4 regions of the Kribbella sp. NBC_00889 genome follow, and region 1 is predicted to be linked to each of the others. Evidence: riboswitches for the same ligand, from Rfam matches in the RefSeq annotation. Region 1 holds a riboswitch; each other region holds the start of a gene.
The links. Region 1 has a riboswitch for ZMP and ZTP ahead of OG817_RS17020 (glycine hydroxymethyltransferase). Riboswitches for the same ligand answer to the same signal wherever they lie in the genome.
Positions count from the first base shown of each region.

Region 2: it holds a riboswitch for ZMP and ZTP, as region 1 does, so the genes downstream of both, OG817_RS06125 (5-aminoimidazole-4-carboxamide ribonucleotide transformylase) here and OG817_RS17020 (glycine hydroxymethyltransferase) in region 1, are expected to answer to the same signal.
Region 3: it holds a riboswitch for ZMP and ZTP, as region 1 does, so the genes downstream of both, OG817_RS14130 (bifunctional 5,10-methylenetetrahydrofolate dehydrogenase/5,10-methenyltetrahydrofolate cyclohydrolase) here and OG817_RS17020 (glycine hydroxymethyltransferase) in region 1, are expected to answer to the same signal.
Region 4: it holds a riboswitch for ZMP and ZTP, as region 1 does, so the genes downstream of both, folP (dihydropteroate synthase) here and OG817_RS17020 (glycine hydroxymethyltransferase) in region 1, are expected to answer to the same signal.

Region 1 covers NZ_CP108783.1:3,490,403-3,494,217, forward strand. Annotated here, with positions in the region: gene OG817_RS17010 (YhjD/YihY/BrkB family envelope integrity protein) at 1-639, opposite strand, end outside; gene OG817_RS17015 (acyl-CoA dehydrogenase family protein) at 658-2,283, shown strand; ZMP/ZTP riboswitch at 2,310-2,391, shown strand; gene OG817_RS17020 (glycine hydroxymethyltransferase) at 2,420-3,815, shown strand, end outside.
Region 2 covers NZ_CP108783.1:1,258,871-1,262,685, reverse strand. Annotated here, with positions in the region: gene ilvD (dihydroxy-acid dehydratase) at 1-774, opposite strand, end outside; gene OG817_RS06130 (hypothetical protein) at 834-1,823, opposite strand; ZMP/ZTP riboswitch at 1,862-1,946, shown strand; gene OG817_RS06125 (5-aminoimidazole-4-carboxamide ribonucleotide transformylase) at 1,974-2,885, shown strand; gene OG817_RS06120 (MMPL family transporter) at 2,891-3,815, opposite strand, start outside.
Region 3 covers NZ_CP108783.1:2,913,167-2,916,981, reverse strand. Annotated here, with positions in the region: gene OG817_RS14140 (helix-turn-helix domain-containing protein) at 1-53, opposite strand, end outside; gene OG817_RS14135 (phytanoyl-CoA dioxygenase family protein) at 155-1,030, shown strand; gene OG817_RS14130 (bifunctional 5,10-methylenetetrahydrofolate dehydrogenase/5,10-methenyltetrahydrofolate cyclohydrolase) at 1,053-1,895, opposite strand; ZMP/ZTP riboswitch at 1,925-2,014, opposite strand; gene OG817_RS14125 (beta-N-acetylglucosaminidase domain-containing protein) at 2,015-3,760, opposite strand; gene OG817_RS14120 (NUDIX hydrolase) at 3,768-3,815, opposite strand, start outside.
Region 4 covers NZ_CP108783.1:1,184,144-1,187,958, forward strand. Annotated here, with positions in the region: gene OG817_RS05830 (OmpA family protein) at 1-463, opposite strand, end outside; partial or broken gene OG817_RS05835 (glycosyl hydrolase family 18 protein) at 712-1,011, shown strand; gene OG817_RS05840 (winged helix-turn-helix domain-containing protein) at 1,313-1,861, shown strand; ZMP/ZTP riboswitch at 1,876-1,965, shown strand; gene folP (dihydropteroate synthase) at 2,009-2,830, shown strand; gene OG817_RS05850 (NUDIX hydrolase) at 2,809-3,201, shown strand; gene OG817_RS05855 (S8 family serine peptidase) at 3,259-3,815, opposite strand, start outside.

The sequences.
Region 1 (3,815 bases):
GAAGCCTGCGGACAGGATCGTGACGACGGGCCAGTACAGCTGGTTCAGGAAGTCGAGGCGGTGCGGCAGCAGAGCCTGTACGGCGTCCGGTCCGGCCAGCACCAGCGGGAGGACGATCACGCCGATCACGAGGGCGGCGCAGTACAGCGAGAACGACAGCGCCCGGGTCCGGACGATGCCGCGCTTGCCGCCCATCCCGTACATGATCGTGATGGTGTCGACGAACACGTTCAGCGCGCGGCTGCCGGACCACAGCGCGAGCACGAAACCGATCGAGATGACGTCCGGCCGGCCGCCGTTCAGGACCTGGTCCAGGGTCGGCACGATCACACCCTGGACGGAGTCGGCGGTCAGCGCCCGGGCGGCCAGTTCGACGATCTGCGCCTTGATGTCGTCGATCGTCTCGACCTCGAAGTACTTGCCGGCGATGTAACCGAGACTTCCGGCCAGCCCGAAAATCAGCGGCGGCAGCGAGAGGATCGCGAAGAACGCCCCCTCCGCCGCGAGACCGGTGACCCGGTAGCGCAGACAGACACCGATGGTCTGGGTGAGCAGCTTCCAGGTCGTCGCGGGGATTTTGCGGACCCATGCCAATGAGAGGGAGCTCCCACCCGCGGGTCTTGCCCCTGAACGTGCCATACCGCTTACCGTACTGACATGGCGGACCCATTCGCGGTAACGAATCAGGCTCCCCCACTCCAGGGGGTGAACTTCTTCACCCGGGACACAGCCCTCGGTGACGCTCTGCGTCCGTACGCCGACCTCGCGGACGATCCCGGGCTGACCCGGATCGGCGAGCTCGCGGGCTCCGAAGAGGCCCTCGCTCAGGCACTCCCGGCGAACCAGAACCCACCGGTCCTGCGCACGCACGACCGGTACGGGAACCGCATCGACGAGGTCGAGTTCCACCCGTCCTGGCACTGGCTGATGGAGCGCGCCGTCGGCTTCGGGCTGCAGGCCGCGCCGTGGACGAGCGACCGGCCCTCCCCGCACCTGACCCGCGCGGCCGGCTTCTACGTCTGGTCCCAGGTCGAGCCCGGCCACGGCTGCCCGATCTCGATGACGTACGCCGCCGTCCCCGCCCTCAGGGCGGACGAACGGCTCGCCAAGGAGTGGGTCCCACAGCTGGCTTCGCGCCAGTACGACGTACGCCGGTTGCCTGCGGCCACCAAGAGCGGCGTCCTCGCGGGGATGGGGATGACCGAGAAGCAGGGCGGCTCGGACGTCCGGGCGAACCTGACCACCGCGACGCCGGCCGGTGGCGACGGTGAATATCAGCTGAACGGGCACAAGTGGTTCTGCTCGGCGCCACAGGTCGACGTCTTCCTGGTACTGGCGCAGGCGCCGGACGGACTGAGCTGCTTCGTCGTCCCGCGCGTGCTTGCCGACGGCAACCGGAACGCGTTTGCCCTGCAGCGGCTGAAGGACAAGCTCGGGAACCGGTCGAACGCGTCCAGCGAGGTCGAGTTCCACGGCACGGTCGGCTACCGCCTCGGCGATGAGGGCGCCGGGGTCCGCACGATCATCGAGATGGTGGCCGCGACCCGGCTGGACTGCGTCCTCGGCTCGGCCGCTCTCCAACGGCGCGCGCTGGTGGAGGCGCTCTGGCACACCCGCCATCGTTCGGCGTTCGGTGATCTGCTCGCCGACAAGCCCGCGATGCAGAACGTGCTGGCCGACCTGGCGCTGGAGAGTGAGGCTGCGACAGCGCTCGCGATGCGGCTTGCGGCGGCGGTCGACGCGTCGACCGACGGCAACGAGCAGGAGGCCGCGTTCCGGCGGATCGGGCTGCCGCTGGCGAAGTTCTGGGTGAGTAAGCGGACGCCGTTCATGGCCGCCGAGGCCCTGGAGTGTCTCGGCGGGAACGGGTTCGTCGAGGAGTCCGGGATGCCTCTGTTGTTCCGGGAGTCCCCGCTGAACTCGATCTGGGAAGGGTCGGGGAACGTGAACGCACTCGACGTACTGCGAGCCCTCAGAAGGCCCGAGTCGCTCGAGGCGTGGTTGCTGGAGGTCGGCGCAGCGCGGGGTGCGGACGAGCGCCTGGACACGGCGGTCAACGACGTACTGCAAGCGCTTGCTGACGTCGAGGGCGCGGAGGCGGGCGCCCGCCGGTTGGCGGCGAGGATGGCGCTCTGCCTGCAGGCGTCCCTGGTCGTCCGGCACTCCACACCCGCGGTCGCGGACGCCTTCGTCGCGTCCCGGCTGGCGAACGACTGGGGTGGAGTCTTCGGCACCCTCCCGCGGACCACGCCGTTCGGCCTGATCACCGACCGCAGCCTCTGACTCTGAGCCGCGGCAGCACGATAGGGTGGCCGCGTCGCGACTGGCGCGCTGAGGTGGAGAACCACCGGGGAGCGAAGACTGTCGGCACCGTGCGCCTGGGTGCCCACGACCCACTGCAACCGCAGGAGAGACAACGATGACTCAACCCTTCGACGCCGCCGCCGCGTCGGCCGCGTACAACAACGCGCTCCAGGTGATCGCCGCGGTGGAACCCACCATCGCCGGCGCGATCAAGGCCGAACTGGCCGACCAGCGTTCCTCGCTGAAGCTGATCGCGAGCGAGAACTACGCCTCCCCCGCCACCTTGCTGACGATGGGCAACTGGCTCTCGGACAAGTACGCCGAGGGCACCATCGGGCACCGTTTCTACGCGGGCTGCCAGAACATCGACACCGTCGAGCAGGCCGCGGCCGACCACGCCACGGCGCTGTTCAACGCCCCGCATGCCTACGTCCAGCCGCACTCTGGCATCGACGCGAACCTGGTCGCCTTCTGGGCGATCCTGGCCCAGCGGATCGAGTCCCCGGCGCTGGCCGAGGCGGGCGCGAAGCACGTCAACGACCTGTCCGAGGAGGACTGGTCCAAGCTCCGCCGGGCGTTCGGTGACCAGAAGATGCTCGGTATGTCGCTGGACGCGGGCGGCCACCTGACCCACGGCTTCCGGCCGAACATCTCCGGCAAGATGTTCCACCAGAGCTCTTACGGCACCGATCCGGAGACCGGGCTGCTCGACTACGACGAGGTCGCCCGCAAGGCGCGGGAGTTCAAGCCGCTGATCCTGATCGCCGGCTACTCGGCGTACCCGCGGAAGGTGAACTTCGCGAAGATGCGCGAGATCGCCGACGAGGTCGGCGCGACGCTGATGGTCGACATGGCGCACTTCGCCGGCCTGGTCGCGGGCAAGGTCTTCACCGACGACTTCGACCCGATCCCGCACGCGCACGTCACCACGACGACCACGCACAAGTCGCTGCGCGGCCCGCGCGGCGGCATGGTGCTGTGCCAGCCGGAGTACGCCGACGCCGTCGACCGCGGCTGCCCGATGGTTCTGGGTGGCCCGCTCGGCCAGACGATGGCGGCCAAGGCGGTCGCGCTGGCCGAGGCCCGGCAGCCGTCGTTCCAGGAGTACGCGCAGGCCGTCGCCGACAACGCGGTCGTGCTCGCGGAGGGCCTGATGAAGCGTGGCGTCAAGCTCGTCACCGATGGCACCGAGAACCACCTGGCTCTGCTCGACGTCTCGTCGTACGGGATCACCGGGCGGCAGGCCGAGTCGGCACTGCTCGACGCGGGCATCGTGACCAACCGGAACGCCGTACCGCGCGACCCGAACGGCGCCTGGTACACCTCAGGCGTCCGGATCGGTACGCCGGCACTGACTACGCGCGGCTTCGGGGCCGACGAGTTCGACCGGGTCGCCGAGTTGATGGTCGACGTACTGTCTTCGACGACGCCGACGACAACGGCCGCCGGTGCACCGTCCAAGGCGAAGTACGTGCTGGCCGACGGCGTCGCCGACAAGGTCAAGGCCGCCT
Region 2 (3,815 bases), 2.2 Mb from region 1:
GGCTTCCTTGGTGAGGATCTGGCGGGCCGTGATCCCCTTCTGCAGAAGGCCGACCGCGGCTTCGCCGGACTTGCGCGCGTAGCCGTCGCGACGACGGTCGACCGCGGGCGGTGCGGCCGAGCCGGGGAGCGACATACCGAGCGCTTCGGCGGAGGCGGCCATGGTGTTCGCGGTGTACATGCCGCCACAGGCGCCTTCGCCCGGGCAGATAGCGCGCTCGACCGCGTCCACCTCGTCCTGCGTGATCAGGCCACGCAGGCAGGCACCGACCGCCTCGAACGCGTCGATGATCGTGACGTCCTTGTCGCCGAGCCTGCCGGGCATGATCGAACCGGCGTACAGGAAGACCGAGGCCAGGTCGAGCCGGGCCGCGGCCATCAGCATGCCGGGCAGCGACTTGTCGCAGCCGGCCAGCAGGACCGAGCCGTCCAGCCGCTCGGCCTCCATCACGGTCTCGACCGAGTCGGCGATGATCTCGCGGCTGACGAGCGAGTAGTGCATGCCGACGTGGCCCATCGAGATGCCGTCGGACACGCTGATCGTGCCGAACTCCAGCGGATAACCGCCGGCCGCGTGCACGCCTTCCTTGACCGCCTTCGCGAGCCGGTCCAGGGACAGGTTGCACGGGGTGATCTCGTTCCAGCTCGACGCGACTCCGACCTGTGGCTTGGCCCAGTCGTCGTCACCCATCCCGACCGCGCGAAGCATCCCGCGCGATGCGGTCGCCTCCAGCCCGTCGGTCACCGTCCGGCTCCGTGGCTTCACATCGACCATGCCGGTCACTCTATTCCTCGTAAATCAACAACGCTGCCCTCGTCCGGCCGCGCCGGGTCTCAGGACATCTGGTGTGCCACCGCGGTGGCGAAGGCGGTGAGGGGGTCGGGGGCGTTGGTGTAGCCCCAGGGCAGGCTCTCGATCCGGCCTGTGGTCAGGGCGGCGTGCTCCATTGCCGCTGCCTTCGCGCCGACCGCCTTCAACGCGAACGCCATCGCCCCGTGGGCGGAGATGTCCTCCGGCTGTTGCTCGCGTCCGGGGGTCCACCATTTGTCCCGGGCGGCCAGCAGTTCCTCCCGCCGGTTCGAGACCTCGTGCGTCAGGCGGGCGCCGCGCTGCAGCCGGGAGAGCTCGCTGTCGCCGAGTACGTCGACCCACACCTCGTTGATTACCTGTGCGGCGACGGCACACAGGGCGCTACCCGGCTGTGCGTTCGCCACCACCTGATGACCGAAGTGCACGAGCTCGGCCAGCTCCAGGCCCGACCACTTCGGGGCCAGCACCTGCACCCGTCCGCTGTGCGCGGCGTAGCTGTCGGGATGCCGGTCCACCGCGGACCGAAAGACCTTGTCCTTCACCTCCATCGACGACTGCGGTCCAACCGTCACCCACTGCAGCACCTCCCACGGGGCCGCATCGTCGGGCGCTGCATCGATTGCATGATTCAGTACTGCGCCCGCGGTCCCGAGGACGTCGTGGAAGGACGCGAACTGCTGCTCGGAGACGTACTTCGCGAGACTCCCGCTCCGCACTTCCCAGGCCTCGAACACCAACGTCTGCCCAAGCCACAGCAGCAGATCCGCATCCCCGGGCAATGCCTCCAGCCGCAACTCCAACTGCTCACTGTGCCCGACCGCTGCCTGCCCCAGCCCCACCACCCGCACCGACCGCAGCCCGGTATTCACCGGCGTCGCCTTCAGCAACGCCATCCCCGTCGACAGATCCCCCGCACGCACAGCGGCGTACGCCCGATCGAGCTCGGGATCGGCCCACGCCTGATCAAGCCGAAGCCTGGAGACATCCACGGCCTTGCGAGAGAAGATCCCCATGCTCGGATCGTACGTGTGCGGGTTGCTCGAATAGACTGCCGAACGATCGCGACTGGCGAGGGTGGAGTACCACCGGGGAGCGGTCGGCCGGTAAGCAAGGCGTCGTCCGCCTGGGCGCCTCCGATGTGTTTCGATCTCGGAGGTCGCTGGATGCGTTATGGAATGAACCCACACCAGTCCGCCACGATGACCCCGGTGTCCGGTCGGGCGCCGTTCACAGTCGTCAGCGGGAGTCCGTCGTACATCAATGTCTTGGATGCGCTCACCGGTTGGCAGCTCGTGCGGGAGGCAGCTGGGGCGTTCGGGGTGGTCGCGGCGGCGTCGTACAAGCACGTCTCCCCTGCCGGTGCCGCGCTGGCGGACTCGGTGAGTGCCGCATATGTGCGCGCCCGTGATGCCGATCCGAAGTCGTCGTACGGCGATTTCGTTGCGGTGTCGCATCCGATTGATGCCGAGCTTGCGCGCGTGCTCAAGCGGGTCGTGAGCGACGGGATCATTGCGCCCGGGTACGACGAGGGCGTCCTCGGAGTGTTGGCCGGGAAGAAGCGTGGGACCTTTCTCGTCCTCGAAGCCGATGCGTCCTTCGAGCCTCCGGAGCACGAGGTGCGCGAGGTGTACGGGCTACGGCTGACGCAGCAGCGGGACGACCTGCCGTTGACTCGTGAGCTGCTGGATCCGGGCGTGCCGGATGCAGCAGCCCGAGACTTGTTGCTCGGGATGATCGTGGCGCGGAACACGCAGTCGAACACGGTCGCGATGGTGAAGGACGGTACGACGATCGGCATCGGCGCCGGCCAGCAGTCACGAGTCGACTGCGTCCGACTGGCCGGCGAGAAGGCAGACGAGTGGTGGTCCCGCCGCTCGTCCGAGCCGCCGACCGGCGTCGCGATGGTCTCCGACGGCGCCATCCCCTTCGTCGACAACATCGACGAAGCCCACCGCCACGGCGTAGCCCACATCGCCGAACCCGGCGGCTCGATCCGCTCCGACGAGGTCGCCGAGGCGTGCGCTGCCCGCGGAATCACCCTGTCACGAACCGGCGTACGCCTCTTCCGCCACTGAGCAGGTCAGGAGACGGGTTCGACCTTGGGGGTTTCTTGGGGGGTTGGTGGGGGTGGGGCGGGCGGGCCGCCTTCCAGTTGGATGTCGGGGACGATGCGGTCGAGCCATCGGGGTAGCCACCAGGCGCGGTCGCCGAGGAGTGTCATGACGGACGGGACCAAGACCATCCGGACGATGCTGGCGTCGATCAGTACGGCGACTGCCATGCCGACCGCGAGCATCTTGACCGTCGGGTCGTCGTCGAGGACGAAGCTGAGGAAGACCACGATCATGATCGCGGCCGCCGTGGTGATGACCCGGGCCGTCGCGCCGATCCCGATCGCCACGGCACGGTGGCTGTCCTTGGTCGCGATCCACGCCTCGTGCACCCGGGACAGCAGGAAGACTTCGTAGTCCATCGACAACCCGAACACGATCGCGAACATCAACATCGGTACGAACGACGGGATCGGCACCTTCTCGTCGATCCCGACCAACGAGGATCCCCAGCCCCATTGGAACACCGCGACGATCACGCCGTACGCGGCTCCGACCGACAGCAGGTTGAGGATCGCGGCCTTGATCCCGATCAGGAGCGATCGGAACGCGACTGTGAGCAGCAGGAACGCCAGCAGCACCACAGCCCCGATCAGCCACAGCATCCGCCCGGACACCTTCTCGGTGAAGTCAACGTACCCGGCAGTGGTGCCGACGACGAAGGTGGGCTCTTTCTGCCCGGCGAGTACGTCGTCCCGGATCCGGTTGACCAGGTCCTCGGTCTCCGCCGCGGACGGCGACGTGGTCGGGATGACGTTGATGATCGCCGTCGTACCGGAGCTGTTCAGGCTCGGCGGCTGTACGGCGGCCACGCCGGACGTCTTCTGCAGCGTCGACGCGAGACCGTTCAGCAAGGTCTGCTTGTCGGTGGAGCTCTCGGACGGGAGCTGTACG
Region 3 (3,815 bases), 580 kb from region 1:
TCCGCGACCTGGACCACGGAGTTCACGCTGATCACCGGTGGTCGCGATGTCACGAACAGATAGTAGAGCGCGCGCCGGCGACATTGGCCGTCCGGTCGTGCTCTGAGATTGTGAAGCCGGTCATCGCCAACCCCAGGCCGGATGGAGCGCCCCAATGCAGCCTGTCACCGCCGTACGCAGGTTCACCGAGGTCACCGACGAGTTGATCGAGTCGTTCCGGCGCGACGGCTTCGTGGTCCTCGATCAGGCCCTTCCACCCGACCAGGTCGCCGCGCTCCACACAGCGGCCGAGCACCTGTGCCGCGGCGACCTCGGAGCCGTCGAAGGCAGCCCGAGCACGGAGCCGGGCGAGGACGTCGTGCGCAAGTACCTGTGCATTCACCAGCCCCACAAGGTGTCCGAGGTGGCGCTGACCGCGTTGCGCGCACCGCGCGTGGTGACCGCACTGACCGCGCTGATCGGGCCGAACGTGAAGGCGATGCAGTCGATGCTGTTCATCAAGTCCGAGGGCAAGCCGGGCCAGGCCTGGCACCAGGACGAGTTCTTCATCCCGACCAGGGACCGCTCGCTGACCGCGGTGTGGATCGCGCTCGACGACGCCACCGTGGAGAACGGCTGCCTCTGGGTGCTTCCGGGCTCGCACCGGCGCGGTGTCATCTATCCCGATCGGGAGCAGGACGATCTCCGCTTCGACTGCACGGTGGAGTTGTTCGACTTCCCCTACACCGACGACGACGCAGTACCGGTCGAGGTGCCGGCGGGTTCGGCGGTGATCTTCAACGGCTACCTGCTGCACCGATCACTGCCGAACACCACGCGGCGCGGACTCCGCCGGGCCCTCGCCAACCACTACATGAGCGCGGAGTCGCTGCTGCCGTGGCAGACGGTGCCGGCCGGCGTCCATGTCGGCAAGCACGACTACCGCGACATCGTGATGGTGGCCGGAACCGACCCGTACGCCTACAAGGGCATCGACGACATCGCCCGCCCGCATTCCCGCGCCGACAAGGACGGCGGCTGCGACCGCTAGGGCACGTCTCTAGAGCCGTGCCCTAGCGGGTCTGTGCCTCGGCGGCGTCGACGGCCTGCTCCAGGAGCAGGGCGATCGTCATCGGGCCGACCCCGCCGGGGACCGGTGTGATCAGGCTCGCGACCTCGGCCGCGGCGGCGAAGTCGACGTCCCCGACGTTGCCCTCGTTGTAGCCGGCGTCGACGACGACGGCGCCGGGCTTGAGCCAGTCGCCCTGGACGAAGTTCGGCCGGCCGACCGCGGCCACCACGATGTCCGCGGTCCGGACGATCGCGGGCAGGTCGGTGGTTCGGGAGTGCGTGTAGGTGACGGTCGCGTTCGATGCCAGCAGCAACATCCCGGCCGGCTTGCCGAGAATCGGGCTGCGGCCGATCACGACCGCGTGCGCCCCGGCGATCGGTACGTCGTACGCCTCGAGCAGGCGCATGATCCCGCCGGGCGTCGCGGACCGGAAGCCGGGTTCACCGAACGCCATCGCACCGAACGACCGCGTGGTCACACCGTCGACGTCCTTGGCAGGGTCGATCGCCTCGAACGCGGCCCGCTCATCGATCTGCGCAGGCACCGGGTGCTGCAGCAGGATCCCGTGCACCGCCGCGTCCTGGGACAGCTTGGTCAGCTCAGCGACCAGCTCCTCGGTCGTTGTCTCCGCGGGCAATACCACGCTGAGCGACCCGATGCCCGCCTTCTTCGACCGGTTCTGCTTCATCCGCACGTACGTCGCCGACGCGGGGTCGTCACCGACCAGCACGGTGGCCAGGCACGCCTGGACCCCGGTCCGCTCCTGCAGTGCACGGGCCCGGTCGGCCGTCTTCGCCACGATCTCGGCGGCAACGTCGGTACCGGTCATCAAAGTGGCAGTCATAGCGCGCGCTCCTTGGGCGTCGACAACAGGTCAAGTGCCCAGGCGCGCGGCTCGGCCGGATCCTCCGGCGGACCGTTCCCCGGTGGTCGTCCACCTCAGCGCCAGTCGCGGTCCACCGCTCAGGATACCCGGCCGCCCTCCGTCGCCTCGGTCAGGAAGGTCTCGATGACAGGGTCACCGAGTTGGGGATGAGTCTTGGAGTGTGGCAGCCGGGTGTCGCGGATCGTCTTGGCCTGGGTGACCAGGTGGTCGATCTGGTCCCGGGTCGTGGCGGCGTCCGAGCTGTTGCCTTCGGCCACTGCTTCGAGGTGCCGGAGGGACTCGCGGAGTGCTTGCGCCCAGAGGAAGGTCGCATCGAGCCAGGCTCCGGCCTCGTCGGCGAACGACGGGTCGGACACCCCGGCGCGGATCCGGGCCGGAGCGTTCTCGATCGCCTCGAGGTACGGCTCGAGCTGCGCGATGGCCCCGGCCAGGTCGCCCGTCTTCCAGGTCTTCCAGAACGCGGCGGTCTGCGCGGCCAGGACCGGCGCGTTCACCAGGTGCAGCCGGCCGTCATAGGTGGTGAGGTCGGCGAAGACCTCCAGCGCCGCGATCGTCTCGGCGTCTCCCCCGGCCCGCTCGGCGAGCGCGCGGTGCCACGAGGCCTGCTCGTCGTACGTCGCCGGGTTCCAGCCGAACTCGGCGAACGAGTAGAGCGCGATCTTGCTGGCCCCGGCCTGGTTCATCGGGTTCGAGATCACGCCGACGACCAGGTCGGCCAGGCCAGGCTCGCGACCGCTGTAGGCCGCGAGCAGGATCCGGGCGGCCGCGTAGTCGTTGACCGGGTAGTTGTCCCAGATCAGGATGTCGTGCCCGAACACGGCCTTCGCCTCGGCCGCTTGTGCGCCCGTGATCGTCTCCGGTACGACGCCGATACCGGTCCAGTGCACGACCACCGCGCTGTCCAGCTGTTCCCGTAGCGCCTGCTTGTACGGCGTCTCGTCGACGTTGTAGTACTCGGTCGGGACCATCTGCAGCGGGGCGAGGTCCGGCTTGGTCGCGACCCACTCGCGCTGGATCCGGTTCAGCAACTCGCTCTGCGCGCGCCCGGCTCCGCCACCGCCGGCGCCGTACTTCTCCTCGTCCTCGGCGCCGTGCCACTTCTCGTACTCGATGTCGTCCAGGGCGACGTTGAACGCGCGCGCACCCAGCGCGTACAGGGCCTCGAACTTGGCGATCAGTGCCTGGAAGTCGCTGTCGTCGGTGTAGCGGATCGACAGGCCGGGTGACAGCGCGAAGGTGAAGTCGACCTTGTTCCGCACCGCGCGCTCGACCAGCTCGCCGAGCTCGGCCAGCTTGTCGGCCGGGTACGGGTCGCGCCACTGCTCGCGGTGGTACGGGTCGTCCTTCGGCGCGTACTCGTAGGTGTTCATCCGGTGCGTGCCGAGGTAGTCCAGATGGTCGAGCCGGTCGGCGTGCGACCACGGCGTACCGTAGAAGCCTTCGATCGAGCCGCGGTACCGCATCGTCGGCCAGTCGCGGATCTCGACGCCCTCCACATGGTTGCCCTGGACAAGCTGTGCGAAGGTCTGCGCGGCGTAGAAGGTGCCGCGCTGATCGACACCGTCCAGGACGACCTGGTCGTCGCCGACGGCAACGACGTACCCCTCGGGCGGCAACCCGCCGGCCGCCGCGTTCGTGCCTCCGAGTCGCACAGTGACAGCAGATTCGCCGTCGGTGATCGTCTGTACGCCGGCCCGTGCCAGCGTCTCGCGAACGACGCGCTCGGCGTCCGCATCGGTCGTCGGGCCGTGCACCAGCCCGACGGTGTCGCCGAGGTCGAAGCCATCGTCGCGGTGGGTGGTCTGCTGAGGCTCAGGCGTCATTGCCCTACTACAGCAGTCCGGCGTGATCCAGCGCTAGATAGGCCGCGTCGACTCC
Region 4 (3,815 bases), 2.3 Mb from region 1:
TGGTCGCCTGCTCCGGCACCTCACCCGTCAGCGTCACCGTGGTCCCGTCGTACCGGACCGACGCGTCGCCGGTCCCGATCGCGAGTGCGTGCAGGAGCGAGGAGAGTACGGCGGCGTCGGCCAGGCCGGTCGCGGCGTCGACCGTGATCCGGTTGTCGAAGGCGCGGTCCGGGCCGAGCACCTGGTCGACGTCGGTGGCGATCGCGTCCTTGACCGCCTGGTCCTTGACCACGGTGCGGACCCGGATCGAGCTGTCCGTCCGGCCCACCTCGAACGGCGGCATCGACGATTCGGTGCGTGCCTCGGTGGGGGAGGGCGTACTGCTGGAGGTCTGTGCCGCTGGTGCGGATTGGTCATCCTCGGTGTCCGCGATCGACGGAATCAGCACAGCGGTCAGCAGCACAGGTACGGCGAGTGCTGCCAGCAGCCAGACGACGACCGGCCGCCGAACGAATCCGGGCACTGTTCCTCCGTCGGGTGCGGTCAAGAGTGACCGTGCGCGTGGACATTACTCCGCTTGGCGCCCCGACTGCACAGCACCGACGGGAGCGTCGCGATGATCACGAGACCATTTTTATTCGAATGTCTTCTTTTCTTAACCTGGAGTACTCGGTAGGGTGCGGACAGTTCCCTCACCGCCCCCTGAGGAGGTAACGACATGCGAATCCGATTGCTGGTCGCCACCGCGCGCCGCTCACGTCGTACTCCGGGATTCCGCCCCCCGGCTTCTACAGCGACGCGGCGATCCAGAAGCTGAAGGCGAAGGGCATCCCTGCGTCGAAGCTGCTGCTCGGCGTCGGGTTCTACGGCCGCGGATGGACCGGCGTCACGCAGGCTGCTCCGGGTGGCGCCGCTACCGGTGCGGCGCCGGGCAAGTACGAGGCCGGGATCGAGGACTACAAGCTGATCTCGACCCGGTGCCCGTCGACCGGGACCGTCGGCGGAACGGCGTACGCGTTCTGCAACGGGCAGTGGTGGGGGTACGACACCCCCGACACGATCCGCGGCAAGATGTCGTACGCGAACACCCAGGGACTGGGCGGTGCCTTCTTCTGGGAGCTGTCCGGTGACACCTCCGACGGGACGCTGATCACCGCGGTGAAGTCGATCGGCTGACACCACCTGAACCGCCGACCCGACCGCCGGCCGCGCCCACCGTCCTGGGCCGGCCGGCGGTTCTTCGGTTCAGTGGTCCTGTCCTGTCTTGGACAGTTCGCATTTGTGCCAGGCCCCCGCGCAGGGAATCCCTTGACTTACTTCCCGCCGTAAACCGTACTTAGTGCGGGTCGGGGTCGACAGGGGAGGGGCGCGCATGGAGAGGCCGTCGGATTCGTCGTTGATCATCGGTGTGGCCACGTCCACGGCCGAGCGGGTGCAGCTCGCACGGTTGCTGGGTGGGGCGGACGCGTTGTTGCTGGTATCGAGTGCCGAGCAGGCTCGTACGTTCCTCGCGCTGACCGGGGTGACGTCGTCGGCCGGACCGGTCGTGCTGACCCCGACCGTGCTGCCCATCGCCGAGCAGCATGCCCAGATCATGGCAGTGCCCACCCCTGAACCCGAGCCGGTGCTGGAGGAGGAGCTGTACCTGGACGTCGATCGCCGGGTGGTGCGGTGGAAGGACCGCGAGGTCCCCCTGACCCGGCTCGAGCACGACTTCCTGCACTGCCTGGTGGAGGAGCCCGGCCGGGTCTGGACGTACCAGCACCTGCACCACGCCGTCTGGGGCAACGAGCACCTCGGCCACGGGTCGCACATCCACTCCGTGGTGAAGCGGCTCCGCCAGAAGCTCGCCAACCTCGGCGCCACCGTCACCATCCACGCGGTCCGCGGCGTCGGCTTCCACCTGCTCCCGACGGCGTAACTGAGGTAGCGTTTGCGCCGGGTCGTGACTGGCGCATGAGGTGGGCGAACCACCGGGGAGCGATCTCGTCTGGATGACGAACGCCGAGCGCCTGGGCTTCTGGATCGACCGGGAGGCCATGTCATGAATCGGGTCATGAATCGGGTCATGGATCGACCGTTGCTGGTCGGCATCGTCAACATCACCGAGGACTCGTTCTCCGACGGCGGTCGCTACCTTGCGGCGGACAACGCGATCGCCCATGCGCGCCGGTTGCACGCCGGCGGCGCCGACATCATCGAACTCGGCCCGGCGTCCAGCCACCCGGATGCCGCCAAGGTGACGCCCGAGCAGGAGATCGCCCGGCTGGCTCCAGTGCTGGATGCTCTGGGCGATCTACCGCTGGCCGTCGACTCCTACCATCCGGCGACGCAGCGGTACGCCGCCGAGCACGGAGCGACGTACCTGAACGACATCCAAGGCTTCCCGGACCCACGTCGGTACGACGAACTGGCCGCCCTGACCTGCCGGCTGGTGGTGATGCACTCGGTCCAGCACCTCGGTCCGGCCACCAGGGTTCGTACCGAGCCACAGACGATCTGGCCGGCCATCGAGCGATTCTTCGACGCCCGCGTCACCGCCCTCGAGTCGGCCGGCATCACCCGCGACCGCCTGATCCTGGACCCCGGCCTCGGCTACTTCCTGGGCAGTACTCCGGAACCGTCGCTCACCGTCCTGGCCAACCTCAGCCGCCTCAAGAGCCGCTACAACCTCCCCGTCCTCGTCTCCCCGTCCCGCAAGTCCTTCCTGCGCACGCTCACGAACACGGCCCTGTCCGACGTCGGCCCCGCCACCCTCGCCGCCGAGCTCCACGCCACCACCCAGGGCGCGGACTACATCCGCACCCACGACCCGGCCGCCCTCTCCACCGCACTCATCGTCCACACCACTCTGACGAATGGCGCCGAATGCCTCAGCACGAAGCGATAGTCGCCGTACTGCGACAAGCCGACCGAGTACTCGTCATCCGCCGGGGCCCGGAGGCGCGCATGCCCGGATACTGGGCGCCTCTCAGCGGGACCCTCGAACCCGGCGAGAGCCAGCAGCAAGCCCTCGTCCGCGAGGTCCGGGAGGAGGTCGGCCTGGCGGTCACCCCACTCGCCAAGGTCTGGGAGTCGACCACCGCCGGAGGCGACTACCTGCTCCACTGGTGGACCGCGGCGGCATCACCCGGCGAGGTGACGGCGGATCCGCGAGAGGTGGGCGAGACCCGCTGGGTCACTCCCGCACAGTTCCTCGCGTTGCAGCCGATCTTCGCGGGCGACCGGGAGTTCTTCGGGGAGGTCTTCTCGCGGTTGTGAAAAGGGACCGGCCCCACCCGGAAGATCCGAGTGGGGCCGGCTCCGACTACGTCACTGCTACTTGATGGACTTCAGGGCGAAGTCCTCGGTGATCGGTTCACCGGCGAGGAGCCGGGCGGTTCGGGTCTGGGGCTTGTAGCCGTCCTTCGCGGCGATCAGCGTGAGCGGGTTGTTGCGACGGTCCAGCCAGTAGGCGTAGTTGCCGTCCTTGTCGGTGATGAAGGTGTAGGACTGCGCCCACGAGTCCACCTCCACGATCGCCCCCGGGAGCGGCGCGCTGGCCCCGGACGAGCTGACGCCCGTGACGGTGCCCTGCAGCTTGCTCCAGGTCGTCGGCGGGGTGACGTTCATCGTCACGTCCACCGCGGGAACGGAGTAGGGGGTGTTCTCGCCGATCGTGACCTGCCCGCTGTACGTGCCGGGCTGGTCGACGTTCGCGTCGAGCGTGACCTTGACGGTGGTCGACTGGCCGGGAGCCAGCGTCGCCTCGGTCTTGTCGATGGACATCCAGCTCACGTCCGCCGACGACTCCGAGCAGCCCTCGAGACCCGGCAGGGCCTCGCTGTCCACCGTGGCGGTGAAGCCACCGGACGAGCCACCGATCTTGTAGAAGC